One region of the Janthinobacterium sp. PSRC1-1 genome, then DNA from elsewhere that is predicted to be linked to it. Evidence: predicted binding sites of a transcription regulator. Region 1 holds the regulator's gene; the other holds the start of a gene.

What was found. Region 1 encodes HrcA, which represses chaperone genes, less so after heat shock. Its sites were predicted from a motif close to TTAGCACTCNNNNNNNNNGAGTGCTAA; they were not measured.
Region 2: the regulator HrcA is predicted to act here: its motif matches at 9,504-9,530, upstream of rpoH (RNA polymerase sigma factor RpoH).

The regions. Positions count from the first base shown of each region.
Region 1 is NZ_JAFCWK010000001.1:130,951-146,572, reverse strand. It holds gene leuS (leucine--tRNA ligase) at 1-342, opposite strand, end outside; gene ACP7DW_RS00655 (AraC family transcriptional regulator) at 494-1,282, shown strand; gene ACP7DW_RS00650 (VOC family protein) at 1,324-1,725, shown strand; gene ACP7DW_RS00645 (LysR substrate-binding domain-containing protein) at 1,722-2,627, opposite strand; gene ACP7DW_RS00640 (acyl-CoA dehydrogenase) at 2,787-3,968, shown strand; gene ACP7DW_RS00635 (CaiB/BaiF CoA transferase family protein) at 3,968-5,215, shown strand; gene ACP7DW_RS00630 (barstar family protein) at 5,269-5,595, opposite strand; gene dapB (4-hydroxy-tetrahydrodipicolinate reductase) at 5,604-6,413, opposite strand; gene ACP7DW_RS00620 (outer membrane protein assembly factor BamE) at 6,433-7,077, opposite strand; gene fur (ferric iron uptake transcriptional regulator) at 7,264-7,695, shown strand; gene hrcA (heat-inducible transcriptional repressor HrcA) at 7,744-8,760, opposite strand; gene ACP7DW_RS00605 (HAD family hydrolase) at 8,863-9,588, opposite strand; gene ACP7DW_RS00600 (hypothetical protein) at 9,833-10,432, shown strand; gene ACP7DW_RS00595 (hypothetical protein) at 10,469-11,050, shown strand; gene mmsB (3-hydroxyisobutyrate dehydrogenase) at 11,237-12,226, opposite strand; gene ACP7DW_RS00585 (enoyl-CoA hydratase/isomerase family protein) at 12,162-13,304, opposite strand; gene ACP7DW_RS00580 (enoyl-CoA hydratase) at 13,297-14,082, opposite strand; gene ACP7DW_RS00575 (acyl-CoA dehydrogenase family protein) at 14,079-15,239, opposite strand; gene ACP7DW_RS00570 (CoA-acylating methylmalonate-semialdehyde dehydrogenase) at 15,249-15,622, opposite strand, start outside.
Region 2 is NZ_JAFCWK010000008.1:61,526-77,147, forward strand. It holds gene ACP7DW_RS18455 (DUF3833 domain-containing protein) at 1-87, opposite strand, end outside; gene ACP7DW_RS18460 (MFS transporter) at 75-1,355, opposite strand; gene ACP7DW_RS18465 (chalcone isomerase family protein) at 1,352-1,900, opposite strand; gene ACP7DW_RS18470 (class I SAM-dependent methyltransferase) at 1,903-3,144, opposite strand; gene ACP7DW_RS18475 (DUF1365 domain-containing protein) at 3,141-3,938, opposite strand; gene ACP7DW_RS18480 (NAD(P)/FAD-dependent oxidoreductase) at 3,928-5,241, opposite strand; gene ACP7DW_RS18485 (MerR family transcriptional regulator) at 5,447-6,388, shown strand; gene ftsY (signal recognition particle-docking protein FtsY) at 6,553-7,611, shown strand; gene ACP7DW_RS18495 (cell division ATP-binding protein FtsE) at 7,620-8,363, shown strand; gene ftsX (permease-like cell division protein FtsX) at 8,360-9,280, shown strand; gene rpoH (RNA polymerase sigma factor RpoH) at 9,695-10,588, shown strand; gene ACP7DW_RS18510 (hypothetical protein) at 10,678-10,944, opposite strand; gene ACP7DW_RS18515 (hypothetical protein) at 11,123-11,578, shown strand; gene ACP7DW_RS18520 (ABC transporter ATP-binding protein) at 11,642-12,373, shown strand; gene ACP7DW_RS18525 (CPBP family intramembrane glutamic endopeptidase) at 12,370-14,694, shown strand; gene ACP7DW_RS18530 (patatin-like phospholipase family protein) at 14,767-15,622, shown strand, end outside.

The DNA.
Region 1 (15,622 bases):
CTGCTGCTTCATGTGGGCGATGTTCGAATACGTCCATTGCGCGGGCGGCACGTTGTTGGCCATGGCCGCGTTTTCCGCCGGCATGCCGAACGCATCCCAGCCCATCGGCATGAGCACGTTGTAGCCGTTCATGCGCAGGTAGCGGTACATCACGTCATTGATCGTATAGTTGCGCACGTGACCCATGTGCAGCTTGCCCGAAGGGTAAGGCAGCATCGAGCAGGCAAAATACTTGCCTTTTGGGAAACGCGGGTCGTGTTCGACGGCTTTGTAGGCGTCGATCGCCTTCCAGTGCGACTGGGCGGCTTGTTCGACGTCGGCGGGACTATATTTATCTTGCATGATTGGATGTGCGACCAGCGTGGCCCGGCCAAAAGTGGATATGAACCGAGCATTATACTGGTTGTCGCCGCCTGATAGCGCGGCGCGCTGGCGGCCCGGTGTCGCATATTTTGGCCGGCGCACAATTATGCTGTGTAATATATGTGCAATCTTGTTCTTTACCTCAAGTCCGGCCATGATCGTCTACCAGGAATATCCGCCCATTCCCGCCCTGCGGCCCTGGCTCGACTGCGTCTGGACGTGTCGCGTGCAGACGGGCGCCACGCCCGTCACGCACCAGGTCTTGCCCGACAATTGCATCGATATCCTGTGCCAGGACCAGCAAGATGCCAGCTTTGCCGTCGGCATGATGACGGCGCCGATTGCCGTCGCCAGCCTGGGGCTGGTGCAGACGGTGGCGGCCCGCTTCAAGCCGGGCGCGGCGGCGCGCTTCTTCCAGCTGCCCTTGTGCGAACTGAGCGATGGCCGCACGGGATTGCAGCAGCTGTGGGGCCGCGCGCTGGCGGCACGCCTCGGTGACGCGCTGTGGAGCGAGCCCTTGTCGAATGCGCAAAGAGTTTCTGTTTTGCAAGATTATCTGCTGCTGCGCCTGCGCACCGCGCCGCCACGGCGCCAGACCGGGGCGGCCGACCACGCCATCGCGGCCATCGAACGCGCATCCGGCCAGGTGCGCGTGGAGGGACTGGCGCGGCAACTGGGCGTGTCGCGCCAGCACCTGGCGCTGCAATTTCGCCAGCACGTCGGCATCAGCCCGAAGCTGTTTGCCCGCATCTGCCGTTTCCGGGCCGCCAGCCAGGGACTGAAACGCCTGGCGGAGCAGCCGGACTGGGCACAGGTGGCCTTGCAATTCGGTTATTTCGACCAGTCGCACCTGATCCACGACTTCCAGGATTTCGCCCACAGTTCGCCCGAGGCGTGGCTGACGGGCCGGCGCGCCTGAGCACCTTCCATTTTTCCAATCGCCACGCGCGCGCCAGTGGCATGATGGCGATATTCTTCATTCACCAGGAGCAGAACATGATCAAGGGCTTGCGCACCGTCACCTATCCCGTCCCCGACCTGGACCAGGCCAAAGCCTGGTACAGCCAGGTATTCAATACGACGCCGTATTTCGACCAGCCGTTTTATGTCGGTTTTGCCATCGGCGGCTTCGAGCTGGGGCTGCTGCCCGGTGGCGAACCGGGCACGCAAGGCAGCGTGACGTACTGGGGCGTGGACGGCATCGAGCAGGAAGTCGAGCGCATCGTCGCGCTGGGCGGCACCCTGCACCATCCGCTCACGGACGTGGGCGACGGCATCCGCACGGTGGAATTGCTCGACCCGTTCGGCAACCAGATCGGCCTGATCGACAATCCCCATTTCGATACGGCCAAGGTCGTCTAGGCAGCCTCGTCTTGCAGCCATAAGCGGAACTGCTGCAAGGCCGTTTTTTCATGCGCCGTTTCTGGCGTGATCAGGTAATACGCGCGCTGGCCGCGCAGTGGGCGCTCGCAGACGATCTGCAATTCGCCACGCGCCAGTTCCGCTTCGACCAACATGCGTGGCAGCAAGACCACGCCCTGCCCTTGCACGGCCGCCATGGCCAGCATGGAAAACAGTTCGTAGCGGGCGCCGTAGCGCGCCCCGTCGCGCCCCTCTCCCTCGACCTGCATGGCATCAAACCACTGGCGCCAGGCGCCCGGGCGCGTACTTTGTTGCAGCAAGGTCAGTTCCAATACATCGTGCGGCTGCCAAGTGCTGCGCGCCGCCAGCAGGCGCGGGCTGGCGACGGGCACGATTTCTTCGTGCATGAGCAAAGTGGCGCGCGTGCCGGGCCAGCGCGCCAGCTGCTCGGGCGTACCCGCATACAGCGCGCCGTCGTATTCCGTATCGGCAAACATGAACGGTTTTGTATACGCGTCGATATGCACGACGATGTCGGGGTGCCGCCCTGCCAGCGAGCCCAGGCGCGGCATCAGCCAGCGCGTGGCAAACGTGGGCACGGAAGCGAGCTGCAAGGCGCCGCCGCCGCCCTGGCGCGCCATCGTGTCGAGCGTGTCGCGCTCCAGGCCATCGAGGCGCGCCGCGATCTGGCGCGCATACGCGGCGCCGGCGCTGGTGAGCAGCACGCCATGGCGCGTGCGCTGGAATAGTTGCACGCCAAGAAAGCTTTCCAGGGACGAAATCTGCCGCGACACGGCGCTTTGCGTCAGCGACAGTTCGCGCGCCGCGTGCGTGTAGCTCTGGTGGCGTGCGGCCGCCTCGAAACAATTGAGCGCCTGCAACATCGGGATTTTGCGTGACATGGGGTATCGGGCCGGTAAAAGAACCCTAGTATGCCCCAAGATATGCGTATCACGCATGTCTGGGTGCGAAAAAATCGTTTGCGCAAGGCTAGGCAAAAACCTACCATGAGCCATATTCAATCTTGCGCCGATCACCGGCGCTCACCTGCGAGGCCTGTGATGAGCAAAACCGTATTCGACTGGAATTCCCCCCTGCTGCTGGAAGAACAACTGACGGGCGACGAACGCGCCGTGCTGGAAGCGGCCCGCGACTATTGCCAGGGCAGCCTGGTGCCGCGCGTGCTCGAATCGTTCCGCCATGGCCGCACGGACGCGGCCATCTTCCGCGAAATGGGAGAATTGGGCTTGCTGGGCACGACGATACCCGAAGAATACGGCGGCGCCGGCCTGAACTACGTCTGCTACGGCCTGGCCGCGCGCGAAGTCGAGCGCGTCGATTCCGGCTACCGCTCGATGATGAGCGTGCAATCGTCCTTGGTGATGGTGCCGATCAACGCCTTCGGCAACGAGGAAACGAAACAGAAATACCTGCCGAAACTGGCGACGGGCGAATTCATCGGCTGCTTCGGCCTGACGGAACCGAACCACGGCTCCGATCCGGGCAGCATGGTCACCCGTGCGCGCAAGGTGCCGGGCGGCTACAGCCTGTCCGGCGCCAAGATGTGGATCACCAACAGCCCGATTGCCGACGTATTCGTCGTCTGGGCCAAGGACGATGAAGGCGCGATCCGCGGCTTCGTGCTGGAAAAAGGCTGGAAAGGCTTGTCGGCGCCGGAAATCCACGGCAAGGTCGGCTTGCGCACCAGCATCACCGGTGAAATCGTCATGGATGAAGTGTTTTGCCCGGAAGAAAACGCTTTCCCCGACGTGCGCGGCCTGAAGGGTCCATTTACATGCCTGAACAGCGCCCGCTACGGCATCGCCTGGGGCGCGCTGGGCGCGGCCGAAGATTGCTATCTGAAGGCGCGCCAGTACACGATGGACCGCCAGCAATTCGGCCGTCCGCTGGCCGCGAACCAGCTGGTGCAAAAGAAACTGGCCGATATGTTGACGGAAATCACCATGGGCTTGCAAGGCTGCTTGCGCCTGGGCCGCATGAAGGATGAGGGTTCGCCCGCCGTGGAAATCACCTCGATCATGAAACGCAACAGCTGCGGCAAGGCGCTCGATATCGCCCGCGTGGCGCGCGACATGATGGGCGGCAACGGTATTTCCGACGAGTTCGGCGTGATCCGCCACCTGGTCAACCTGGAAGTGGTCAACACCTATGAAGGCACGCACGATGTGCACGCGCTGATCATCGGCCGCGCCATCACCGGCATCGCCGCCTTCAGCAACTGATGGACGCCTTGGCTTCCACCTTGCGGCCCGCGCCGCTGACCGGTTTGCGCGTGCTGGACCTGTCGCGCGTGCTGGCCGGCCCGTGGGCAGGACAAATGCTGGCCGACCTCGGCGCCGACGTGGTCAAGGTTGAACAGCCGGGCCGCGGCGACGACACGCGCGCCTGGGGGCCGCCCTACCTGAAAGACGAGGATGGCCGCGACACCGCCGAAGCCGCCTACTTCCAGTGCGCCAACCGCAACAAGCGCTCCTTGTGCATCGACCTGGCCGCCCCTGAAGGCCAGGCGCTGGTGCGCCAGCTGGCCGCTGAAGCGGACGTCTTGCTGGAAAATTTCAAGGTGAACGGCTTGCGGCAATATGGCCTCGATGCGGCCAGCTTGCTGGCGCTCAATCCGCGCCTCGTGTATTGCTCGATTACCGGCTTCGGCCAGAATGGGCCGTATGCGGCGCGCGCCGGCTATGACTTTTTGATTCAGGGCATGGGCGGCTTGATGAGCATCACGGGCGTGCCCGATGGCCAGCCCGGCGCCGGGCCGCAAAAAGTGGGCGTGGCGCAAACGGACATCCTGACGGGCCTGTACGCCACCATCGCCGTGCAGGCGGCGCTGGCCGAACGCGAGCGCTCGGGCCTGGGCCAGCATATCGACCTGGCCCTGCTCGACGTGCAAGTGGCGGCGCTGGGCAACCAGGCGGCCAATTACTTGTGTGGGGGAAAAGTGCCGCAGCGCATGGGCAATGCGCATCCGAACATCGTGCCGTATCAAGACTTCCCGACGGCCGATGGCGACATGATTCTGGCGATCGGCAACGATGGGCAATTCTCGCGCTTTTGCGCCGTCGCCGGCCACCCGGAATGGGCGCAGGACAAGCGTTTCGCCACCAATCCGCAACGCGTGGCACACCGGGCGATTCTGATTCCCTTGATGCGCCAGACCACGGTCATGCGCACGACGGCCGAGTGGATCAGCGCCTTCGAGGCGCAAGCCGTGCCGTGCGGTCCCGTCAACCGCATCGACCAGGTGTTTGCCGACCCGCAAGTGGTGGCGCGTGGCTTGAAAGTGGAGATGCCGCATCCGACGGCGGGGACTGTTGCGCTGGTGGCCAATCCCGTGCGCCTGTCCGCCTCGCCGGTGCAATACCGCTTGCCGCCGCCGCTGCTGGGGCAGCATACGGACGAGGTGTTGCAGCAGTGGCTGGGCCTCGATGGCGGCCAGATCGACGGTTTGCGCGAACGCAAGGTCGTCTAAAGAAAAACGCCGGGCAGTGGCAACACTGTCCGGCGTTTTTTATTGATTCAGCCTTACTTCAGCACCAGTTTCAGCGCCGGCTTTTCACCATAATCTTCATAGCGCTCGTTGATGCCGGCGATACAGAACGTGATTTCTTCCAGCAAATCCGGCACTTGCGCCTTCATCGCTTCCGCATCCTGCACCACGATGTCGAGCACTTCGTTCGGCTTCAAACGAAACTGCGTCATGTTTTCGTCGTCGCGCAGATAGCTGAGGCAATCGACCCAGGCATCCATGCTGTTGCCGTAGAATTCAGGGAAACCGAAGGCTGGCACGCATTGCGCGTGGAAGCTCGCTGCGTCGGTGATGTCTTTTCCATTCAGGATGGCAGTGGCCATGATCTTCCTCAGTTCTTTAGCGACAGCACATCCTGCATGTCGAACAGGCCGGTCGGCTTGTCTGCCAGGAAACGCGCGGCGCGCAGCGCGCCGTGGGCGTAAGTGACGCGGCTGCTCGACTTGTGGCTGATCTCGATGCGCTCGCCGATGCCGGCAAACAGCACCGTATGGTCGCCAACGATATCGCCGCCGCGGATGGTGGCAAAGCCGATGGTCGACGGGTCGCGTTCGCCCGTCACGCCTTCGCGGCCGTACACGGCGCATTCCTTCAAGTCGCGGCCCAGGGCGCCGGCCACCACTTCACCCATTTGCAGGGCCGTGCCCGACGGCGCATCGACCTTGAAGCGGTGATGCGCTTCGATGATTTCGATGTCGTAGCCTTCGGACAGGCTTTTCGCGGCCAGTTCCAGCAATTTCATGGTGACGTTCACGCCCACGCTCATGTTCGGCGCGAACATGATGGCCGTCTTTTCGGCGGCAGCGGCAATGGCGGCCTTGCCCGCGTCATCGAAACCGGTGGTGCCGATGATCATCTTGATGCCGTGCTCGGCGCAATACGCCAGGTGCTGCAAGGTGCCTTCGGGACGCGTGAAGTCGATCAGGTAATCGGCGTTCGCCAGGCCCTTCGCCAGGTCGGACTGCGTCAGCACGCCGGCAGGCTTGCCCAGGAAAGCGGCGGCATCCTGGCCGATGGACGGCGAACCGGCGCGGTCGAGCGCGCCGGCCAGCACGGCGTCGGGCGCATTGCTGACCGCTTCGATCAGGATATGGCCCATGCGGCCGCTGGCGCCAGCGATGGCGATTTTCAGTTCAGTCATTTTATTCTCTTACGGCAACTTATTTGGTGGGTTCGGCAGTGGGTGCAGGCTCGGCGGCAGGCACCGTCGCAGGTGCAGGTGCAACGTCAGGCTTGCTCACGGGAATGGCCGGCGCGGCATCGGTCGGCACGGGCACGGCGCTCGGCGCCACAGGCGACGGCACGGCGGCGGCAGGCACGTCGGCCTTGGCGACCTTGGCGAACGGCGACGGACCGGCGATGCGGTCGATGTATTCTTTCTCTGTCGGCAAGTTGCCGCCTTCGAAACGTTCCACCTTGCCATCCTTGCCGAAGTACACAACCACGCGGCTGCTGGTGGTTTCGCCACTGCCTCGGGCCAGGCGGAATGGATAATCCCAACGGTCGGCATGGAAAATGTCGGTCAGCAACGAGGTGCCGAGGACGAAACGCACCTGGTCGCGCGTCATGCCCACTTTCAACTGGGCCAGCATCTCTTCGGAGACAAAGTTGCCTTGTTGAATGTCAGGACGATACGGCGAGAAAAACCACATGAATTTTTGCAACGGCGTAATGGTGGTCGTTTGTGCGCCCTGTTCAGGAACCACTTCCTTGCCTTCTTTTTGGGCAGCTGCCGGCTTTTCGCCAAGGATGCCACGGCTGGCGCAGCCGGACATGGTCAGCGCGACACAGACCATGCCTGCCATGACTGGTGCTCGAAATGAAATACGGTGCCAGAGAGATGGCAATACAGCCGGTGTTACGCGCATAAATGACCTCAATTGGATGAACAAAACGCCAGGAGTGACCGGCCTGCCCAAAAATGCATATTTTGGCACTCCCCGACAAAACGCTATATGATAAAGCACCTGACCCACATACGAGCAACAAACATGAGTAACAATCCTAGTGATCTCAAGGCAAGCGGCCTGAAAGCCACCTTGCCACGCCTGAAGATACTCGATATCTTCCAGAGTAGCCCGGTACGCCACCTGACAGCAGAAGACGTCTATAAAATTCTGCTGGCCGACAATATGGATGTCGGCTTGGCAACTGTCTACCGTGTCCTGACGCAGTTTGAACAGGCAGGCTTGCTCAACCGCAACCATTTTGAAACCGGCAAGGCAATTTTCGAACTCAACGAAGGTTCCCACCACGACCATCTGGTGTGCCTCGACTGTGGCCGGGTCGAAGAATTCTTCGACGAAGAGATCGAAATCCGCCAGCAAAAAGTGGCGGAAGAGCGCGGCTTCAAGATCGCTGAACACGCCTTGGCCATCTACGGCAACTGCATCAAGACGGCTTGCCCGCATAAAACCGCCTGACCAACGCTTGCCGCTCCCACGGGGCGGCTGGCGCGGCTGGCAGTACGCTTAATGATGGCTGAGTGCGCTCGACAGTAATTTCGCCGTGATATCGACGATCGGAATGACGCGCTCGTAGGCCATGCGCGTCGGTCCGATCACCCCCAACGTTCCCACGATCTTGCCGTTGACTTCATACGGCGCCGTCACCACGCTCATCTCATCCATCGGCACCAGGTTCGATTCGCCGCCGATGAAAATCTGCACGCCCGTCGCCTTGCTCGACACGTCGAGCAACTGCATCAAGCCCGTTTTTTGCTCGAACATGTCGAACATCTGGCGCAGCGAGTGCATATTCGATGACAGATCGCTCACGCTGAGCAAGTTGCGTTCGCCGGAAATCACCATGTCGTCGCTATGGTCGGCCATCGCTTCGCTGCCCGCTTCCACGGCCGCCTGCATCAGGCTGCCCATGTCGTCGCGCAGCTGGCGCAGTTCGCCCTGCAGGCGCACGCGCACGGCATCGAACGACAGGCCGCCATAATTCTGATTGATATAGTTGGCCGATTGCACAAGTTGCGCCGGCGTATAGTCGGCCTCCGTCAGCAATAAACGGTTCTGCACGTCGCCGCCAGGGGCCACGATGACGAGCAGGATGCGCTTTTCGGACAGGCGCAGAAATTCGATTTGCTGGAACACGGATTCGCGGCGCGGACTGAGCACGACGCCGGCAAACTGCGACAGCGACGACAGCATCTGCGCGGCGTTGGCGATGGTTTTTTGCGGCTGCGGCGTCTGCAGGCGCATGCGCGACTCCACCAGGTGCTCGTCCAGATGGCGGACGGTCAGCAAGGTGTCGACAAAAATACGGTAGCCGCGCGGCGTGGGGATGCGTCCGGCCGAGGTGTGCGGACTGGACACATAACCGAGCTCTTCCAGATCGGCCATGATGTTGCGAATCGTGGCCGGCGACAGGTCCAGGCCGGAAATTTTCGACAAGGCGCGCGAACCGACCGGCAGGCCGTCGGCGATATATCGCTCGACCAGGGCTTTCAGCAGTGTTTGGGCACGTGTATCGAGTTGCATGGTGTTTTATTTAGGCAAGTATTTTGTTAAGCAAGCGGCAACGAAAGCGGCCGAACGTGCGTCAACAGCGCCTATTATGCACGTTCGCCCGGCCTGCGGCGATCAATCTTCCAGTTGCCCTTGCAGCCACAGCAGCAATTCATCAAAGTTGGCGCAGATGGCGTCGGGCTGCACGCCGGCGGCCAGGTGGGCATCGCTGCCCTTGCGGTTCATCCAGACGGCACGCATGCCCGCGCCTTGCGCTCCCGTCACGTCGAAATACAGGTCGTCGCCCACATACACGGCTTCATGCGGCGCCACGTCCAGCGCCGCGCAGGCTGCCAGGAAGATGCTGGCGTCGGGCTTGGCCACGCCAAACTCGCTGGCGGCGATCGATACCTTGAAATGCTGTGCCAAACCGATAATTTCAAGGTCTGCGTTGCCATTCGAGATGGAGCCGAGCAGCATGCGCTGGCGCATCCAGGCCAGGCCAGGCAAGACATCGTCATACGGCTGGACGCGGTTGCGCGCGGCCAGGAAGTGCACGATGGCCCCATCGACCAAGGTGGGATCCTCGCCGGCGGCTTCGAAGGCCGACAGCAGGCCGGCGCGGCGCAACTCGATCAAATTGCCATGGAAATGCGGCTGTTCGTTGAGCATGGCCAGGCGGTGCTGGCGCAGCACCTCGATGGAAAACTGCTGCGCCACCCTGGGCGCATGCGTGGCCAGCCAGTCATGCAGCAGGGTTTCGGCGGCGGCAATCACGGGCGCGATGGGCCACAAGGTATCGTCGAGATCGAACAGGATGGCCTTGGGCGGCACGGCGGGTTTGACAGGGGAAAGGGACATGGGACTCACGGTGGATGCCGCGCCACAATGCGCAGGCTGCATGTATTGTCGCACCGATCGCCGCAGCCGGCATGGCTGCGCCTCCGTGAAATGGGGCCGGGCCAGCGCTTCCCGGCGAAAAATTGTTACAGGGTGATACAAGGCAAGATCATTCGGCTTGCCAGATAGACTAAAATAGGCGCCATTCCAATGCGGCGCCAGCGTCCGCGTTGCGCTACCCAACCTGATTCGTTTTGGAGAATGTATGAAAAATTTGTACCTGCGCTCGATGCTGGCGGCGGCTTGCGCCGTCACACTGGCAGCTTGCGGCGGCAGCGGCGGCAACCTGTATCTGAGCGGCCAAGTGTCCAATCTGGCAAAAGATGGCCTGATTCTGCTGAATGATGGCGAACGTTTGTCCGTTCCTGCAGGCCAGTCCCAGTTTGTTTTCACCAAGCTGGTCAAGACCGATGACCGCTACGATATCAGCATCGCGCAGCAGCCAAAAGGCGCCGTGTGCACGATTACCAACGGTGTCGGCAAGGCAACGAGCTATTCCGCGAGCACGGCCGTGGTGAGCTGCGTGACCAATACCTACCCGCTGAGCGGCACGATCACGGGCCTGACCGCTGGCGGCTTGCGCCTGGTGATGGGCCCCAACGGCACCAGCCCACTGGCTGGCACCAACTCCTACACATTCGAAAAAGTAGCTGACGGCGCCCCATACGGTATTACCGTACTGACTCAGCCGACGGGCCTGAAGTGCCGTTTCCAGGGCTCCACCAGTGCCGACGGCAGCGATACGGCCGGCACGATGGGCTCTGCCGCCACGACCGCGGCCACACTCGACTGCACGCCGCAGTAATCCTTGCGATCCGTCACCTAATTTTTGGAGAAATACATGAAGTTATCCTGCCTGCGCCCACTCGCCGCGCTGCTGCTGACCCTGGGACTGGCCGCGTGCGGTGGCAAGGCCTCGTATGATGTCAGCGGCACCGTCAGCAACTTGAACAACAATGGCCTGATCCTGGCCAACGGCGGGGAGGACCTGCCGATTGCCGCCGGCCAGACCGCGTTTACCTTTAAAAAGCGCATCGACTACGGCACCGACTACAACATCACCTTCAAGCAACAACCGGCCCATATGACTTGCAACATCAGTAATGGCTCCGGTTCGGCTGGCCATTACATCAACATCAGCGCCGCTGTTTCTTGTTCACAAAACGTCTATAGCGTGGGCGGCACGATTTCCGGCCTGACGGTAGAAGGCTTGCAGCTGATTAACGGTAATGTACCCACCACGGTGGCCAAGGATGCCAAGACCTTTACCATGGTCGGCAATGTCGCCGACGGTTCCACCTATGGCGTCAGCGTCAGCGTCCAGCCTAAGGGGCTGAAGTGCGAGGTAGAGCCGGGCACGGGCAGCGGCACCATGGGCGAAGCGAATGTGACGACGGTGAAGATCGCCTGTAATCCGGTCTGAGCTGTGGGAACGGTAGCCGCCATGCGGCTACCGGGAAGAGATATCACTAGAACACATAATTGATATTACAAAGATAAATTGGAGTTATATGTGGCGATGCAGCATAATGCATCTGTCTCCTCCAACTCTTCCAAGAATTGGATTTAGCCCGCTTTTACCAGCGGGCTTTTTTTTGTCCAAAATTCCTCAGGCAGGCTTGTTCAAGCCCGGCTGCAGCATGTGCACGATGCTGGAAAAATCCTGCTGCGCATAACCGGCTTGCGCATGCATCTGATACAGCTGGCGCACCAGGCCACCCAGTGGCGTGGGCGCGTTGGCCGACAAGGCCGACTGCTGCGCCAGGCCCAGGTCTTTCAGCATCAGCGCCGTGCCGAAGCCGCCCGTGTAATCGCGCGACGCGGGCGTACCGTCCATGACGCCGGGCCACGGGTTGTACACTTCCAGGGTCCAGTTGCGGCCCGAACTCTTGGCCATGATGTCGGACAGCACTTTCGGATCGAGGCCATGCGCCACGCCCAGGTTCAGCGCCTCGGCCGTACCGGCCATCAAGATCCCCAGCAGCATGTTGTTGCAAATCTTTGCCACCTGGCCCGCGCCCGCCTCGCCCGCGTGGAAGATGTTCTTGCCCATCTTTTCCAGCAAGGGCCGCGCCTGCTGCAAGGCCGCCACGCTGCCACCGACGATGAAGGTCAGGGTGCCGGCCGCCGCGCCCGCCGTGCCGCCCGAGACGGGCGCATCGAGCATGGCAAAGCCGCGCTCGCTGGCCGCCTGCGCCACCTGGCGCGCCACGTCGGCCGCGATGGTGCTGCAATCGATGAACAGGGCGCCCGGCTTGGCCGAGTCGAGCACGCCGCCGGCGCCCAGGTACAGTTCCTGCACGTGCTTGTTGGCTGGCAGCATGGTGATGACGGCGTCAGCCGTCTGCACGGCCGCGCTGGCGGAGGCGGCCGCCGTGGCGCCGGCTTCGACCAGCGAGGCCACTGCCGCTGGCGCCAGGTCGAACACGGACACGTGGAAGCCGGCGGCCACCAGGTTGCGGGCCATCGGCGCGCCCATGTTGCCCAGGCCGATGAAAGCGATATGTTGCATGTGTATGTCTCCTGTTGTTCTTTTAAGATAAGTCAGCCAAGGGATGCTGTGTCCATGGCGCCGTAAAATACTCGTCCAGATATGCATCGCTGATGTCGCCCAGGCTGGCCGGCTGCCACCGCGGCGCGTTGTCCTTGTCGATCAGCAAGGCGCGCACGCCTTCGCAGAAGTCCGCGTGGGCGCAGCATTGCACGGCAACAATGAGTTCCAGCTGGAACACTTGCGCCAGACTCATGTGAAGAGTGCGTACACGCATGGCCCACACCAGAGCGGCCGAGCTGGGCGCACCCTTGCCCAGTGTATGGGCCGCCTTTTGCAGCCAGGCCGAGTCGCCGTCATAGCCGGCAATGGCGGCCACCACTTCGGGCAAGGTGGGCGCTTGCGTCAGCGCGGCGATGGCGTCGAAGTTGGCGCGCACTTCGGAGACGGGTAGCATGGGCGCGGGCGCCGAGAAGCCGCGCAGCAAACGGCTCAGTTGCTGGTGGTTCGCCAGCGGGCTGGCTTGCCATTGCGCCAGCGCCAGAGCGTCGAGCACCATGGCGCGCTCTTCCTGGCGCAGGAAATAATCACCGAGGCCCGCAAACAGGGCATCGGCCGCGTTCATCGGTGCGCCCGTCAAGCCCAGGAACAGGCCGCTGCGTCCCGGCATGCGGCCCAGGAACCAGCTGCCGCCCACGTCGGGGAACAGGCCGATCGTGATTTCCGGCATGGCGATGCGCGTGCTTTCCGTCACCACGCGGTGGCTGGCGCCCGCCATCAGGCCCAGGCCGCCGCCCATGACGATGCCGCCGCCCCACACCAGCAGCGGCTTTGCATAGGTATGGATGCGGTGGTCGAGCCGGTATTCCTCGGCAAAGAAGGCCAGCGCCTGCGGATTCGGCACGACGCCGGGCTGCTCGACCACGGCCGAGCGCAGGCTGCGCACATCGCCGCCCGCGCAAAAAGCCTTGTCGGTCGACGACTGCAGCACCACGCAGGCGATGGCGTCGTCAGTGGCCCAGCGCACCAGGGCGCCATCGATGGCGCGGATCATCTCCAGGGTCAATGCGTGCAAGGACTTCGGCGCGTCGAGGGTGATGACGCCCAGCTTCATGCCGCCAGGACAGTCACGCTCCTCGATTTTCACCGTTTCAATCAGGGTACTTTCAGCCAAGGTTTCAGCCATTGCGCCACTCCGCCGGACGTTTTTCCAGGAACGCCTGCACGCCCTCTTTCTGGTCTTGCGTATCGAACAAGCCCAGGAACAGGGTGCGTTCATCGGGCAGGGAAGCGACGAGCGGATGGCTGCGCGCGCCCTGGATCAGGGTCTTGCACGCCGTCACACTGCTGGGGCTCTGGCGCGCCACCTTGGCGGCCAGCGCCAGCGCCGTGGCGGCAGCCTTGCCGGTTGGCACGACTTCCTCGACGAGGCCGATGGCCAGGGCCTTGGCCGCGTCGACGCGCTCGCCGCACAAGATCATGCGCTTGGCCCAGCCTTCGCCCACCAGCCACGGCAAGTGCTGCGTGCCACCCGCGCACGGCAGCAGGCCGACGGATGCTTCCGGCAAGGCCATCTGCGCATGTTCTTCAGCGATGCGGATGTCGCAAGCGAGCGCGCATTCGAGCCCGCCGCCCATGGCATAGCCATTGATGGCGGCGATGCTGACGCCGCGAAACGCGGACAGCGCCTCGAACGCTTCGCCAAACGCGGCGGCCATGGCGAACGCCGTGTCCTTGTTGCCATCGGCAAACACTTTCAGGTCCGCACCGGCCGAGAAAAACTTGGCGCCGCCGCCCGTGATCACCAGCGCATACACGTCCGGGTTGGCATTCAGGTCGGCCACCAGTTGCGTCAGCGCGTTCAGGCTGGCCTGGGTCCACGTGTGGGCGGGCGGGTTGTCGAGGGTCACCAGGGCCGTGTGGCCACGGCGTTCCAGCAACAGATTGGTATACACTTTAGTCATCGTAAGGTCTCCGTGGCGCCGTCTTTCAGAATCGCTCGCGCGACGATCAGGCGCATGATTTCATTCGTCCCTTCCAGGATCTGGTGCACGCGCGTGTCGCGCACGTGGCGCTCAAGCGGGTACTCGCGGATGTAGCCGTAGCCGCCGTGCAATTGCAGCGCATCGTTGGCGACATTAAAACCCACATCCGTGGCGAAACGTTTTGCCATGGCGCAATACGCGGTGGCGTCCGGGCTTTCCTGGTCGAGCTTCCAGGCCGCCAGGCGCACCATCTGGCGCGCCGCCACCAGTTCCGTCAGCATGTCGGCCAGCTTGAATTGCAAGGCCTGGAACTGCGCCAGTTCGCGGCCGAACTGCGTGCGCTCCTTCATGTACGCCTGTGCGCGCGTCAGGGCCGCCTGCGCCGTGCCCACCGAGCACACGGCGATGTTGATGCGCCCGCCGTCAATGCCCTTCATGGCAATGGCAAAGCCTTCGCCTTCCGCGCCCAGCAAGTTGCCAACAGGCACTTTCACCTGGTCGAAGCTGATGATGCGCGTGGGCTGGCTGTTCCAGCCCATCTTTTCTTCCTTCTTGCCATACACGATGCCGGGCAAATTTGCCGGCACGGCAAACGCGGAAATGCCGGCCGCGCCCTCGCCGCCGGTTCTCGCCATGACGATCAGCATGTCCGTCTGGCCCGCGCCGGAGATAAACGCCTTCGTGCCGTCCAGCACATAAAAGTCGCCATCCCTGACGGCCTTGGTGCGCAAGGAAGCCGCGTCCGATCCGGATTGCGGTTCGGTCAGGCAATAGCTGGCCAGCTTCTGGCCGGCGGCCAGGGCCGGCACCCACTCGTCGCACAGGGCTTCCTGGCCCCAGCGCGACAGCATCCAGGTGGCCATGTTGTGGATCGTGATGTAGGCCGTGGTCGAGGTGCAACCGCCGGCCAGCTCCTCGAAGACGATGGCAGCATCCTGACGCGACAGGCCCAGGCCGCCCCAGCGCTGCGGCGTGTACAGGCCGCAAAACCCCATCTCGCCCGCCTTGGCGATCGTTTCCACGGGGAAGATCGATTCCGCATCCCAATGGGCCGCGTGCGGCGCCAGCTCGCCTTCGGCAAACGCACGCGCCGCCTGCTGGAACTCGCGCTGCTCGTCGCTCAGTTCAAAGTCCATGCCGGCTCCTTACTTGAGGCTGATGGTGGTGTTGACCTTGCCCACCGAGGCCGCGTCCGTGAACCAGCGCTGGGTAATCGTCTGCGTCTGCGTGTAGAACAGCACGACCTGCTTGCCGAACGGGCCCAGGTCGCCCAGCTTGGAGCCGCGCGACCCCGTAAAGCTGAACAGCGGAACGGGCACGGGGATGGGCACGTTGATGCCGACCTGGCCCACGTCGATTTCTTCCTGGAAATAGCGCGCGGCCGCGCCGCTTTGCGTGAACAGCGCCGTGCCGTTGCCGTTCGGATTCGCGTTCACCAGGGCGATCGCTTCATCGAGGGTATCGACTTCGACGACGATCAATACCGGGCCAAAGATTTCCTGGTCATACACGACCATGC
Region 2 (15,622 bases), on a different contig from region 1:
GGGGGTGGGCGGCGTTGAGCAGGCGGCCAGCGCCAGCAGCACAGCCGCCGCCGCGATGCCGCGTCGGCAGCATTTCATGAGGTGCATGGTCGAATCTCCAGGTGATCGCTATATATATGTTGTAAGGGCGCGCGCCACAGCAGCAGCGCGGCCAGCAGTTTCAAGGCGCAGGGCAGCAAGGCGTAAGCGACAGACAGGGCCGGCAAGCCTTTGTTGCTGCCCGGCACATAGCCGAGCCAGGCCAGCAGGGGCAAGGCGATGCCGGCCGCCAGTGCCAGGCTCATTTGCACGCCCCAGTTCCACCAGCCGAAATACGCCGCTTCGTGCCGCCCGGCATGGCCCGCCGCGCCGATCAGCCCAGCCAGCAGGGCCGGCGGCAAGGCCAGGTCGGCACCCAGCGCCAGGCCCGACAGCAGGCAGATACTGGCAAAGCCCCAGGCGGCGCCAGCGCCCAGGCCATATGCCCAGACAAACACACCGGCGGCCAGCAGCATGGCGCCGCCCCAGGCACGCGCTTCGCCAAAGCGGCGCGCCAGGGCCACCCACGCGGGCATCGAGGCGGCCGCCGCGCAAAAATACACAATCAGGAACGGACCGGCGTAATGCCCCAGGCGCAAATAATCGCCGGCAAAGAACAGGAACAGGGTGGCGGGAATGGCGGCAGCCACGCCATTGACGAGCAGGACGGCGAACAGCCAGCGGAACGCGCGCTGGCGCAATGGCAGGCGCCAGGCGCCAGCGGGCAGCGCCTGCGTGCCTTGGCGCAAGAGCGGACGCGGCGCGCGCGCCAGCAGCAGCGCGCCCGTCGCCAGCAGGCACACGGCAAAGGCCAGCGACAAGCCGTCATAGCCGAGCACGGAAGTCAATCCCGCCGCCAGGATCACGCCGAGCAAGCCGCAGCCTTCGCGCACGGCCGTCACGCGCGCCCGCTGCGCCCGCGCCTGGCTCAAGGCCGCGCCCCAGCTCTGGTGCGCGATGCCAGCCAGGCCATAGGCGGTGTAGACGAACAGCAAGGCGGCCAGGAACCAGGCCAGGGTCGCCCCATGCGACAGGGACGGCGGATGGAACAGGGCGCCAAAGCCCAGCAGCAGCAGCGGTAGCGCCGCGCCGACATAGACGGCATAGCTGCGCCGGCCATGCGCCATCCAGGCGCCGAGGGCCGGATCGATGAAGGCGGCGGCGATGCGGGCCGCCAGCAGCACGGCGCCGATTTGCGCCAGGTCAAGGCTGCTGCGCTGCGCATAAAATGGCGCCACATAGATATAGATGGGCAGTGCCAGCATGGCCAGCGGCAAGCCGAACAGGCCATAACTGAACAAGGCAGGCAAGGTCAACGCGCCGGCCCCGCGACTCATGGCAGTGGCGCCGCGCTCTGCAGCAGGGCCGCGCGCAGCTTCGGCGCCGTCGAGTCGGGCGACAGCCAGATGGCGAAGAAGGCGCGCGCGAAGTCGCCATCGCTCACATCGGCCAGCACCTTGCCATCGAGATAAAAACGCACGCCGGGCGCGATGCCGGCCCGGTAGGCGCCCGCGATGCGCTGGTCTTCCTTGACGTCAGGAAAGATGCGCTGCATGGTGGCCAGCCACGCCAGGCGCTGCTGCTCCGTGCCGACGCCCAGCTTTTGCATCTGCTCATGGCTGGCTTCGGCGATCTTCTTGCCGTCAAGCGCACGCGCGTAGCGCAATTCCAGCACGAACGGCGCCGTTGCCGACGCCACGCCCTGGTAACCGTTCGCGCCCACCCAGAGTTGCGCCCGATAAATACGCATGCCGAACCATGTGTATTCGCCCTCGCCCGCCAGGCGGGCCTCGGGCACGTCGGCAGCGATAAAGGCAGGCGGCGCGGCCACGGCGCCGAACATGGTCAATGACAACACAACAGTGGCAAGCAGGCGGCGCATGGTCAGTCCTTGATCAGGGTAAATTGCATCACATCCGTATTGTGCGCCTGGAAGGCGGCCTCGCAATACGCGAGGTAAAACTCCCAGGTCAGCAGGAAACGGCCGTCGAAACCCTGCTTTTCCAGCGCCGTGCGCTGCGCCAGGAAACTGGCGCGCCACTGGCGCAAGGTCTCCGCGTAATCGAGGCCAAAGCTGAAGGCGTCCTCCACGCGCAAGCCCTGCGCCTCGGCGGCGCGGCGAAATTCCAGCGGCGAAGGCAACATGCCGCCCGGGAAAATATACTGTTGAATGAAATCCGTGCTCTTGCTGTAGCGCTGGAACAGTTCGTCGGCGATGACGATGGTCTGGATGCAGGCGCGTCCGCCCGGCTTCAGGTTGCGCGCCACGCACTCGAAATAGCCGGGCCAGTAGCGTTGTCCCACGGCTTCGAACATCTCGATCGAGGCGATGGCGTCGTACTGGCCGGCGCTGTCGCGGTAGTCGCACAACTGCAGGTCGGCCTGCCCTGCCAGCCCCGCGTCCTGCAGGCGCTGGCGCGCATACGCCAACTGCGCGGTCGACAAGGTCAGGCCCGTCACGTGGGCGCCGTTATCGCGCGCCGCCGTTTCCGCAAAGCCGCCCCAGCCGCAGCCAATTTCCAGCACGCGCTGACCCGGCTGCAGCTGCAGCTGGCTGGCGATGCGCCGGTATTTGGCGCCTTGCGCCTGTTCCAGGCTGGCGCCTTCGCTAAACAGGGCGCTCGAATACGTCATCGACGGGTCCAGCCACAGCTGATAAAAGGCGTTGCCGATGTCGTAATGGGCATGAATATTCTTCTTGCTGCCGGCGCGCGAATTACGGTTGAGCAAGTGCCGCACCTTGTAGACGAGGTTGCCCCACCAATTGCCGTAGATCAGCGACTCAATGTGCGCGCGGTTGCGTATCATCAATTCGATCAAGCCCGGCAAATTGTCCGTGCGCCAGTCGCCAGCGATAAACGTTTCCGCAAAGCCGATGTCACCCGAACGCAACACGGCCGAACACAGGTGCCAATTGTGCAAATCCAGGGTGACGGGGTGGCTGGCGTCGCCGTACAGCAAGAGACGGCCATCGGGCGTGCGCAGGCGCAGGGCGCCATATTGCAGTTTTTCCAGCAGGCGCAGAATCATGCGCGCGGAAGCGGGCAGATCCAGATGTTCATGCACAGGTGTCGGGGACGGGCCGCTGCGCGCATGCAGGCCGGTCGGCAGGGAATCGGAGCTCATCGGGACACCTTTTCTTGTGGAGGGTGAGGTTTGCTGAAAAACGGCACGCGGCGCAAGCACAGGCGCAAGGCTTGCCAATGGATGCGCGCCATCACGCCAAACGTCATCAGGGGATAGCGCAGCAAGGCCCAGGCGATGGTGCCATCGCGCAGCGGCCGCGCCGTGCCGGACAAACTGGTCTGCAAAATCGGGCCGTCGAGGTCGTCATAATCGACGCGGGCCAGGTGGCGCTCGCCATCCTTGTCGTGGTTGCGCAGGAAACGGAAACGGTACTGTCCTTCCACCTTGCAAAACGGCGACACATGGAAAATCTTCTTGGCACGCAACTCGCTGCCGTACGCGATGGCGCCGCCCTGTTCGAGCAAATACAGATGGCGCTCGCCAAAGGTATTGCGCACATCACAGACCACGGCGCGCAGCGCGCCATCCGGGCGGTGGCAAAACCAGAAGCTGACGGGGTTGAAGACATAGCCGCACAGGCGCGGCATGGTTTGCAGCCAGATTTCGCCACCCGCGTCCGACACGCCATGCTGGTGCAGCAAGCCGTCGATCCAGTCCAGCAGCGGCGTCGTGCCATCGCCGTGGTCGCTGTCGCGGAAGACCAGCACATTGGCGCCGTTGCGCGAGATCAGGCGGGCCGCGAAATCCTGCGCGCCCAGGCTGCGCAGGGGCAGGCGCAGATAAAACATGCCGTAAGCAAAGGCATGCGCGCGCGGGCGCAGCCGCGCATGGCGCACCAGGCCCAGGCACAGCTGGGGCTGCGGCGGCACGGCTTGCCCGGGATCACGCGGCATGGCCGAGCTCCGCGGACGCCAGGCCCAGCAGGCTTTGCGCCACGGCCAGGCCCGACTTCAAGCCGTCCTCATGAAAACCATAGCCCGTCCAGGCGCCCGCGAACCACGTGTGCTGCGCGCCCTGGAAGCCGGCCAGGCGCGCCTGGGCGGCAATGGCCGCGCCATCGAACACGGGATGGGCATACGAAAACTCGTCGAGGATGGACGCCGGGTCCGGTTCATCGAGAGGATTGAGCGAAACGATGACGGGCGTGGTAAACGGCAGCGGCTGCAACTGGTTCAGCAAATAATGCACGCATACTTGCGGCGCCTCGCCTTCCGCCGCTGCCGGCCGTCCCTGGTAATTCCAGGCCGACCATGCCTTGCGGCGCTGCGGCAAGCAGGACGCATCCGTATGCAGCACGGCCCGATTGGGCTGGTAGCGTACGGCTTCGAGCACGCAGCGCTCGTCGTCACGGATATCACCCAGCAGGGCCAGCGACTGGTCGCTGTGGCAAGCGAGTACCACGTGATCGACATGCTCGACGCCGGCGGCCGTGTGCAGCTCGACCATGCGCGCGCCAGCATGAGCCTGGCGACGCACGGCCAGCACAGGGCACGCCAGGCGCTGCTGCGGAATGCCCGCCAGCAGTTGCTCCACATACACGCGCGAACCGCCCCGTACCGTGCGCCATTGCGGCCGGTCGCTCACTTGCAGCAAGCCATGGTTGTGGCAGAAACGGATGAAGGTGGCCAAGGGAAAGGCCAGCATCTGGCGCGCCGGGCACGACCAGATACAGGCGGCCATTGGCAGCAGATACCAGTGGCGGAATTCATCGCCATAGCCGTGCAGGTCGAGAAACTCGCCCAGTGACATGGCCGGCGCCGGCACGCTGGCCGTGGCCAGGGCGCTGGCCTGGCGGTTGAAGCGCACGATATCGCGCAGCATGCGCAGGAAGGCGGGACGCAGCAAGTTGCTGCGTTGGGTAAACACGGTATCGAAATTGGCGCCCGCCCATTCCAGCACCCGGGCATCGGGCGTGGTGCCGAGCGGCATTTTCACGGAAAACGACATGTCGCTGTCGGCCGCCTCGACACCGAGTTCATCAAACAGTTGCACCAGGTTCGGGTAGGTGGCGTGGTTAAACACGAGAAAACCCGTGTCGACGCCATGCGTGACGCCATCGAGCGTGACATCCACCGTATGGCTGTGGCCGCCAAAATAGTCGCCCGCTTCGTACAAGGTGACGTCCTGGCCTGCTTGCGCCAGGCGATAGGCACACGACAAACCTGCGATTCCTGCTCCGACGACGGCAATTTTCATGAGTACACCTGTGTTAAGTTTGTCCTGGACAAAACGAGCCTCATGGATAATCGATGAAATATTGATTCATGTCAATGAGTGCCCCGAGCCGTTCAGAAACTTATACGTCGGCAATTCCCAATCGGATTCAGCTATTTGGTAAGGGGCGGCGGAAAGCGTAAAATGCATGCCACGTTCTTCCGCAAGCGAGCAAAGCCACCCTGGTATGGATACTGACCTGCAACCCACTTCCGCCTTCAGCATCAGCGATGTCGAACGCGATACCGGACTGGCCAAGGAAACCTTGCGCGTGTGGGAGCGCCGCTACGCCTTTCCCCAGCCCCAGCGCGACGCTTTTGGCGAGCGCAGCTACCCGGCCGAGCAAGTGCACAAGTTGCGCATGGTCAAGCGCCTGCTGGACCTCGGATTTCGTCCGGGCAAAATCATGCAACACAGCACCGTGCAACTGCAGCAACTGGCCAACGCCGGCAGCGCGGCGCCGTCAACCCGGGCACCCCAGCTCGAACACTACCTGGCCCTGTGCCGTGACCACCAGATGGCGGAACTGGGCGACGCCCTGCGCCACGCGCTGGCCGTGCTGGGCTTGAAAGCGTTCACCATCGACGTCATCGCGCCCCTGACGGGCATGGTGGGCGAAGCGTGGGCGTGCGGCGACCTGGCCATCTATGAAGAGCATCTGTATAGCGAAACCTTGCAAACGGTGATGCGTCATGCCATTTTTTCCCTGCCGCAGGCAAGCAGCCCGTCGACGCGCACGCCACGTATCGTCCTCAGTACCTTGCCACAGGAGCGGCATGGCCTGGGGCTGCTGATGGCCGAGGCGCTCTGCGCGGCGGCCGGCGCCCATTGCATGTCGCTGGGGGTGGAAACGCCGCTGACGGACATCGTCGCGGCCGCCCGCGCGCAGCGGGCCGACATCGTGGCGCTGTCGTTTTCCAGCGCCAGCAAGCAACGGCAGACGCGCGACAGCCTGCAGCAGCTGCATGCAAGCTTGCCGCCAGACATAGAGTTGTGGGCTGGCGGACGCAGTCCCGTGCTGACCAGGCAGCCGCCGGCGTTCCTGCATGTGCTGGACTTGCGGCAAGTTGACGAAAGCATCGCCGACTGGCGCCGCCGCCATCAGGCACTGGCCCTGCAAACCCACTGATCCGGCTGGAAAGCGCGGCAACTGCGGCGATCTCCGTGGATAGCCGCGCAATGTTGCCAATCGAACAGTAAAGCATGAAGCGCCGGGCGCGCTCTGGTAGAATAGCCCGTAACACAGTGTCCGGCGCCGCCGGGCCTTAGGTCAGCACCCGCCACCACACATCCATGTTTAGTTTCTTCAAGAAAAAACCCACCGCTCCCGAGGCTGCGCCAGCCGAGCCCCTCGTCCTTCCCGCCGCCACGCCGCCTGCACCGCAGCCTGCCGCCACGCCCTTGAGCGGCGCGCCAGCCGAGCTCGTGCCCGTGATCGTGACTGCCGAACCCGAGAAAAAATCGTGGATGACGCGCCTGAAGGCCGGCCTGTCGAAAACCTCGAACACCTTGTCCGTGCTGTTCGTCGGCGCGAAGATCGACGAGGCCCTGTACGAAGAGCTGGAAGCGGCGCTGCTGATGTCCGACGCCGGCATCGACGCCACCGAATTCCTGCTCACGGAATTGAAGAAAAAGGTCAAGGAAGACAAGCTGCTCGACGCCGCCGCCGTCAAGGCCGCGCTGAAAGTGCTGCTGATCGACCTGCTCTCGCCGCTGGAAAAACGCTTCGAGCTGGGCCGTCACAAGCCGCTGGTGATGATGATTTCCGGCGTGAATGGCGCCGGCAAGACCACCACCATCGGCAAGCTGGCCAAGCACATGCAGTCGAACAATCAATCCGTGCTGCTGGCCGCGGGCGACACCTTCCGCGCCGCCGCGCGCGAGCAGCTGATGGTCTGGGGCGAGCGCAACAACGTCACCGTGATCTCGCAGGAATCGGGCGACCCGGCCGCCGTGGCCTACGACTCCGTGCAATCGGCAAAAGCGCGCGGCATCGACGTGGTGATGGTCGACACGGCAGGCCGCTTGCCGACGCAGTTGCACCTGATGGAAGAATTAAAGAAAATCAAGCGCGTGATCGGCAAGGGCATGGAAGGCGCGCCGCATGAAACGTTGCTCGTCATCGACGGCAACACGGGCCAGAATGCCCTCACGCAAGTGAAAGCCTTCGACGATGCCCTGCAATTGAGCGGCCTGGTGATCACCAAGCTCGATGGCACCGCCAAGGGCGGCGTGCTGGCGGCGATCGCCCGCGTACGCCCCGTGCCCGTGTATTTCATCGGCATCGGTGAGAAAATTGAAGACTTGCAGCCTTTCGTGGCTGCCGAATTTGTCGAAGCGCTGCTCGGATAAGCCCATACATGATTGAATTTCAGCACGTCTCCAAGCAATACTCCGCCGATGCCGTGGCCCTCAGCGACATTTCGCTGAGCATTGCCAAAGGCGAGCTGGTGTTCCTGGCCGGCCCGTCCGGCGCCGGCAAATCGACCCTGCTGAAAATGATCGCCGCCATGGAACGCCCCACGTCGGGCAAGCTGATCGTCAATGGCCAGGACATGGCGAAAATCAAGCCGGCCGGCGTGCCGTTCTTGCGCCGCAACATGGGCCTGATCTTCCAGCAGCAAAAACTACTGAACGACCGCTCCATCCTGGCCAACGTGATGCTGCCGCTGCTCGTCGTCGGCGCGCATAAAGTTGCCGCAGAGCAGCGCGCGCGCGCCGCCCTCGACAAGGTGGGCCTGCTGGACCGCGCCATGGCGCGCCCGCTGTCGCTGTCGGGCGGGGAACAGCAGCGCGTGTCGATCGCGCGCGCCATCGTCAACCGGCCACAGATCATCCTGGCCGACGAGCCGACGGCCAACCTGGACCGCGCCAGCGCCAACAAGGTGCTCGATGCCCTGAAAGCGTTTCACTCGGTGGGCGTGACCTGCCTCATTTCCAGCCATGACGAACAGATGCTCGACGCCGCCGCCCGCGTGATCCACCTGAAAAACGGCCAATTAGTCGCCATCGACAAAGCCACGCAGGCGCCCGTCTTCGCGCCGCCCGATCCCGATTTCGCGCCCTCCCCCGGCCCCGACGATGTGCAGGGAGAACAGGCATGAGAGGCTGGTTCCGTCAACACCGCTTCGCGCTCGGTTCGGCGCTGATCCATTTGCGCAAGTCGCCAGGCGGCTTCCTGTTGAACGTGCTGGTCGTCGCCATCGCCCTGTCGCTGCCGTTCGCCGGCTTGACCATGCTCGACAATGTGCGTCCCATGTCGGAACAGATGTCGGTCGACCCGGAAATCAGCGTTTTCCTGAAGATCGACACGCCGCGCGAGCAAGCCGTGGCCCTGGCGGGCGCCATGCGCAAGATCGTCGGCGCGCAAAAGGCGAAGATCGTCTTCATCCCGCGCGAACAGGCGCTCGACACCCTGAAAAACAAGAACGGCCTGGCCGACGTGCTCAGCACATTGGGCGACAATCCCTTGCCCGACAGCTATGTGCTGAAACTCGATGCGTTCAGCAGCGCCAGCGAAGCGCAGGATGTCGATGCGGTGGCGGAGCAGCTGCGCCACCTGCCAGGCGTGGAATCGGCGCAAGTCGATTCGGCCTGGGTCAAGCGCCTGGCGGCCCTGCTGGGCGTGCTGCGCCTGGTGCTGCTGCTGCTGGCCATCACCCTGGGCGTGGCCGTGATCGCCGTCGTCTTCAATACCATCCGCCTGCAGGTGATGCAGCAGCGCGATGAAATCAGCATCTCGAAATTGATCGGCGCAACGGATACCTTCATCCACCGCCCCTTCTATTACACGGGCGCCCTGCTGGGCCTGTGCGCCGGTGCGCTGGCGCTGGGCGCCGTGGCGCTGGCCTTGCAGCCGCTCAATACCGCGATTGCCGAGTTTGCCCGCCTGTATGCGTCCGAATTCCAGCTGGTGCCGCTGGCGCCGCTGCCGATGGCCGGCTTGTTGGCCGTCAGCGCCGGCCTGGGCCTGATCGGCGCCTTCCTCTGCGTGCAGCGCCACCTGGCGCGCCTGAACTGACCATTCCCTTCCATGGCGGCGCCCCAGGCGCCGCCATGCGTCCCCACATGCTGTTATCTTGATATTTAGCAAGTATTCTTAAGGTTCGCTTCAGCCAGAGGCCGTAGACTAGCTACGTTGTCGTGAAGCGGCCTGCAGAGCCACGCCAATCGTTGTTCATATACATTTATCAAGCATTACATCGCCATAGTATTTAGGCTATCAGGACGATTAAATGTGCTGATTGGCACTCTCAAGCAGAGAGTGCTAATATAGAGACATACCAAACGCAGAACCGCCATGGGTGCCAGATCAAGATGGTACCGCGATCTGCAAAGTGCAAGACCGAATACTGAAAACGACTAGATAAGCGGACCACGTCGCGTGACGTGGCCAACTGGAACAAAGCAAGACTACGAGGGAGAAAACATGACTATGATGTCCGCAACGTCCGCATTGGTTCCGACCAAAAGTAATGCGCTGGGCCTCGGGTTCACTGGCAATCTGGGCAATATCGACGCCTATATTTCGGCCGTGAATCGCCTGCCCATGTTGACCCATGATGAAGAAATCTCGCTGGCAAAACGCCTGCGTGAAAAAAATGACCTGGCCGCCGCGCAAGAGCTGGTGCTGTCGCACCTGCGCCTGGTGGTCTCGATTGCCCGCGGCTATCTGGGCTATGGCTTGCCGCACGCCGACCTGATTCAGGAAGGCAATATCGGCTTGATGAAAGCCGTGAAACGCTTCGATCCGGACCAGGGCGTGCGTCTGGTGTCGTACGCGATGCACTGGGTGAAAGCCGAGATGCACGAGTACATCCTGAAAAACTGGCGCCTGGTCAAGGTCGCGACGACGAAGGCGCAGCGCAAGCTGTTCTTCAACCTGCGCAGCCACAAGACGGGCCTGGACGCGATGACGCCGAAGCAAGTCGATGCGCTGGCCAAGCTGCTCGACGTGAAACGCGAAGAAGTGATCGAAATGGAAACGCGTTTGAGCGGCCGCGACATCGCCCTGGAATCGCCGACCGACGATGAAGACGACAAGTTTTCGCCGATCGCCTACCTGTCGTCGGAGCAAAGCGAGCCGACCAAGGTGCTGGAAGCGGAACAAGTGACGCGCCTGCAATCGGAAGGCCTGGAAACGGCCTTGAGCAAGCTCGACGCCCGTTCGCGCCGCATCATCGAAGCGCGCTGGCTGGCCAACGACGACGGTTCCGGCGCCACCCTGCACGCTTTGGCAGAAGAGTTCGGCGTATCGGCCGAACGCATCCGCCAGATCGAAGTGGCGGCGTTGAAAAAAATGAAGGGCGCGCTGGCCGCCTGGGTGTAAGCACAAGCACTGCCGCAATGCAAAAGGCGCCGCAAGGCGCCTTTTAGTTTTACAAATGATATTTATCAACAGATAAACATTGTCAGCCCTTATGCTGCAGCCAAGCCCTTGGTGATCAGCTCGGCGACCAATTCATTCAGATCCGCATCGCGTTCCTTGGCCAGGGTCTGTAATTGCAACACCAGATCGCTGTTCAGTTTGACGGCGAATGGCACCAGGCCCAGGGCCTGATCGCGCTTGCGCTGCTCGCGGCGGTCGACGACGACCGCTTCCTTACCGAATGCACCGGCGCCGGGAACATTCATCTTTCCCATCAGTTTCTTGGCATCGCTTTTCGCCAGGGCAGTTTTTTTCATGGTTGTTTCCTGATTTTCAAAACAGCCATTCTACGCAGTAATCGGCGCGCCGCGTGGCCGGCGCATCAATTCATCGGCAGCGCGCCAATAGTGCGCCGAAAAAATATCATTTTGTTACCATCATTTTATCCCACGTGTGAACAAGCACGCCAGGGACGCTCTATCTGAAAGGAAAAACATGCCTCACCTGACCCGCTCTTATCGTACCTTGCTGCTGCCCCTGCTCATCGCCTGTCTGGCCGTGCTGGCTGGCTGCGGCGCGGCCGGCAGCGCCGGCGACGCGGAAAACACGCCGCGCAGCGTCACCCACGTGCTCTCGCCGGGCGAACAGGTCGCCATCACGGCCACCGATACCCTGAAACTCGAACGCGTCAACGACAGCCGCTGCCGCAAGGGCGCCGTGTGCGTGTGGAAAGGCTACGTCAGCTACAGTTTCAGTCTGCTCAACAGCGCAGGCGCCACCGACATCGTCCTGTCCGACTCCATGCCCGGCGCTGCCAGTTCCGTCAGCGTCAACCATTTGACGTTCACCCTGCTCGACGTCGACCCGGCCACGCCGCCCGCCCTCAACGCGGCCACGCCCGCGTATCGGGTCAAGGTGAAGATCACGCAGGGCGCGCTGGAACGCCCATAAATCGACCAGGCCCGGGTGGTACGCTATCATCTTGCCATTGTTAATATTATTGCAGGACGCACGATGATCGTATTCCAGGGTTTGTCCAAGCGCTACGGCACCTTCGACGCCGTGCACCCACTCACCTTGCAGGTGGGGAAGGGAGAAGTCTTCGGCTTCCTGGGGCCGAATGGCGCCGGCAAGACCACCACCATCCGCATGCTGATGGGCATCCTGGTTCCCAGCAGCGGCCGCGTGCTGGTCGATGGCCTCGATTGCCACCGCGATGGCGCCGCCGTCAAGCGCAAGGTGGGCTACCTGCCCGACAACCCCATCTTTTACGATTACTTGCGGGGCCGCGAAATCCTGCAATTCGTCGCCGAAATGCATGGTTTTTCGCGCGCGGAAGCGGCCGACCGCGCCGCGCGCCTGCTGACGGAATTTGGCCTCGACGAAGCGGGCGAGGATTTCGCCGTCAATTACTCACTGGGCATGAAGAAAAAACTGGGCCTGGCCTGCGCGCTGATCCACGATCCGGCCGTGCTGATCCTCGATGAACCGATCAACGGCCTCGACCCGCGCGCCTCGCGCGAAGTACAGGAACGGCTGCTGCGCATCGCCGCCGCCGGCACCACCATCTTCGTTTCCACGCATTTGCTCGACATGGCGCAAAAGCTGTGCAGCCGCGTGGCCATCATCCACCGCGGCGCGCTGGCGGCCACGGGTAGCCTGGACGAGATTCGCCGGCAGCTGTCCAGCGACGGCAGCCTGGAAGAACTCTTCCTGCAGCTGACCGATGAAACGGCCGCCGCATGACGCCGGCGCCGCTCACCGCCTGGCGCGCCATCTGGCTGCTGACCCGCTTGCGCCTGCAGCGCCTGCTCAACGTCAGCGGCCACGGACTGGCCTTCAAGAAGACCGGGCAGGGCCGCCCCGCCACGCCGGGCAAGAAACGGGGCCGCTGGCTGCTGGGCGTGCTGCTGTTCCTGCCCATGCTGTTTTCCTTCGGCACGATCGCGCGCCATGGCGTGCTCAACATGCATTGCCTGCTGGACCAGGTGGCCGCCTGCCAGGCGCAAGGCAGCATGCAGGCGGGCGAACGCCTGCTGGCGCCCGTCATCGCCCAATTGATCGAGCACCCGTTCAGTACGGCGCTGGCAGGCGGCCTGGCCCTGCAATTGATGCTGCTGTGGCTGGTCAGCGTGTTGTTGCCGCTAGGCATGGGCGAGCTGTCGAAACCGGACTGGGATCTGGAATGGCTGGTCACCTTGCCGGTCGACAAAGCCACGCTGCTATGGGCGCGGGTGCTCGAACGCACGGTCGTCAATCCGGCCGGCCTGCTGGCCTTGTGGCCCAGCACCACCATGATCGCCTGGTATTCGGGCCAGGGCTGGTTTTCTCCGCTGTCCGGGCTGGCGGCCAGCCTGCTCCTGCTGGCCCTGGCCGCCATGCTGCGCACCCTGGTCGATACGGGCTTGCGCCTGTCGCTCAGTCCGGCCCGACTGGGCAACCTGCAGGCACTGCTCTCGGTGGCCGGGGTATTTCCCATGTATATGGGCATGTCCTTCGGCATGGGCGCGGGCGGCTTTGCCCATGGCTGGGCCGCGGCCATGCCGGCCTGGAGCGGCTGGACGCCGCCCGGCCTGCTGGTGCGCGTGCTCAATGCCGCCAGCCTGGCGGCCGCGCTGTTGCCGGCCTGCCTGCTGCTGGCGCAAGTGCTGCTGTTGATGTGGCTGGGCATGGCGATGCTGCGCCGCCAGTTGCGCCACGGCGTGGTGGGCGCGGGCCAGCGCGAAGCCAGCCGCAAGCGTTCCCCGGCGGCGCTACCCGCTGGCCAGTGGCGTGCCCGCATCGGCACGGTGATACAGCGCCGCGAATTGACCCTGCTGATGCGCGACCGCAATTTTCTCGTGCAAACCCTGCTGATGCCCTTGCTGATCCTCGGCGGCCAGTCTTTTTTTTCGGGCCAGGCACGCGACCTGCACGCGCTGCTGGCCAGCCCCGCCCTGCTGGCATCGACCGGCTTTTTCCTCGGCAGCTATGTGCTGATGATGTCGGCCTTCCAGACCCTGAACAAGGAAGGCGGCGCGCTGTGGCTGCTATACACATTTCCCGTTTCCGTTGAGCAGGCGCTGCGGCAAAAGGCGCAGCTGTGGGCCGTGCTGGCCCTGCTGTATCCTTTGATCCTGTTCGGCGTGGCGCTGGCCTGGTTGCCCGCCTGGTCGTGGCAGACGGCGGGCCTGATGCTGCTGGCCCTGGCCGGCATTCCTCTGTATGCGATGATCGCCGTGGCGCTGGGGGTGTTCGCCAGCGATCCGCTGGCCAGCGAAGCGACGGCGAAGATACGCCCCACGTATATGTATCTGTATTTGCTGCTGACCGGCTTGTACCTCGCCGCGCTGGCCGCCGGCAGCGTGGCGCAGCAACTGGTGTTTGTCGTGCTGACGGTGGCGCTGGCCCTGGCACTGTGGCAAAAGGCGCGCGACGAGCTGCCCTACCTGCTCGATCCGGCCGCCTCGCCGCCGGCCCGCGTGTCGGCCTCGGACGGCTTGATCGCCGCCATGCTGTTCTTTATGCTGCAGACACTGGCCTTGATCCTGCTCAAGGCGACCAGTGTGGCGCCGCTGGCCCAAGCGGCCATCGCCTCCGGCGCGGCTGGCGCGCTCACGTATGCGCTGCTGCGCCTCGTCTATTGGCGCGCCAGGACGGCCGGCGTGCCGCACATCGGACAGGGCCGCCAGCCGTGGCGCCGGGGTGCGACAGGTGCAGCCATGGCGGTGCTGTCCGGCATCGGCTACGCAGCCCTGTCGCCGCCTGCCGCGCCGCTGCCGGATGTTCTGTCGTGGAACGGGCTGTGGCTGCTTGCCGCGGGCGTGCTGGCCGCCCCCCTGTGCGAGGAATTCCTCTTCCGCGGCTTGCTGCAGGGTGGCTTGCGCCGTTCGCTGCCGGCCTGGCAGGCGATCGGCATCGCCGCCGCGCTGTTTGCCATCGTGCATCCGCCTGCCGCCATGCTGCCCGTCTTCGTGCTGGGCCTGTGCACGGGCTATGCCTATGAGCGCAGCGGCGCGCTGCTGGCCCCCATGCTCACGCACGCGCTGTATAGCGCCGCCATGCTCGGCTATCAGATGAATAGGTGATTATTGCCCGGTTTGCTAGAATCGCACACGTTTCCGTCCGTATCCCAACCAATGACTACGCACAGATCACGCATGCATCCACGCTTGTTCGCCCCCTTTATCCTCGCTGCACTGCTGAGCGGCTGCACGGTACTCGCCCTGCGCCCCAACAGCGGCATCGAAAACCGCACGTTTGCCGTGCAGGAAACCCCGCGCCTGCGCATCGACGCGCCCAAGGCGCGCATCCAGAATCCCATGCCCAGCGACCACTTCATCGGCATCGCCCTGTCCGGCGGCGGCAGCCGCGCCGCCAATTTCTCGGCCGCCTCGCTGGAGCAGCTGGAAGAGTTCGGCCTCGTCAGCGGCGCCTCGGCCATCTCCGGCGTGTCGGGCGGCGCCATCGCGGGCGGCTACTATGCGCTGCATGGCAAGCAGACGGACTGGCCCTTGCTGCGCAGCAAACTGAAAACGGATTTCTTTGGCCAGACCATCTTGAAACCGGCCAACCTGACGACGATGTTGTTGACGAACAAGACGCGCACCTCGTTCCTGTCCGACGTGCTGGACGATGTGCTGTACGACAAGAAAACCTACCAGGACTTGCCGCACGACGGCCCCATCTTCCTGGCCAACGCGACGGACGCCACCGATGGCGGCAAGCGCGTGGTGTTTTCCTATGAGTATTTTTACGGCACCCTGCATTCGCCGATCCAGGATATCCGCCTGGCCACGGCCGTGGCCACCTCGGCCGCCTTTCCCGGCGTGTTCGATTCCGTCACCTTCGAGCGTTTCCGCCCAAAAAACAGTTTCGTGCCAGAACTCGGTTCCGAATCGCGCGAATCGCCGTCCTACGTGCACCTGTTCGACGGCGGCGCGGCCGACAACCTGGGCGTCGAAACCCTGTGGGACGTAGCCCTGACGCAACTGTATGGCAACGACATGGCCGTCG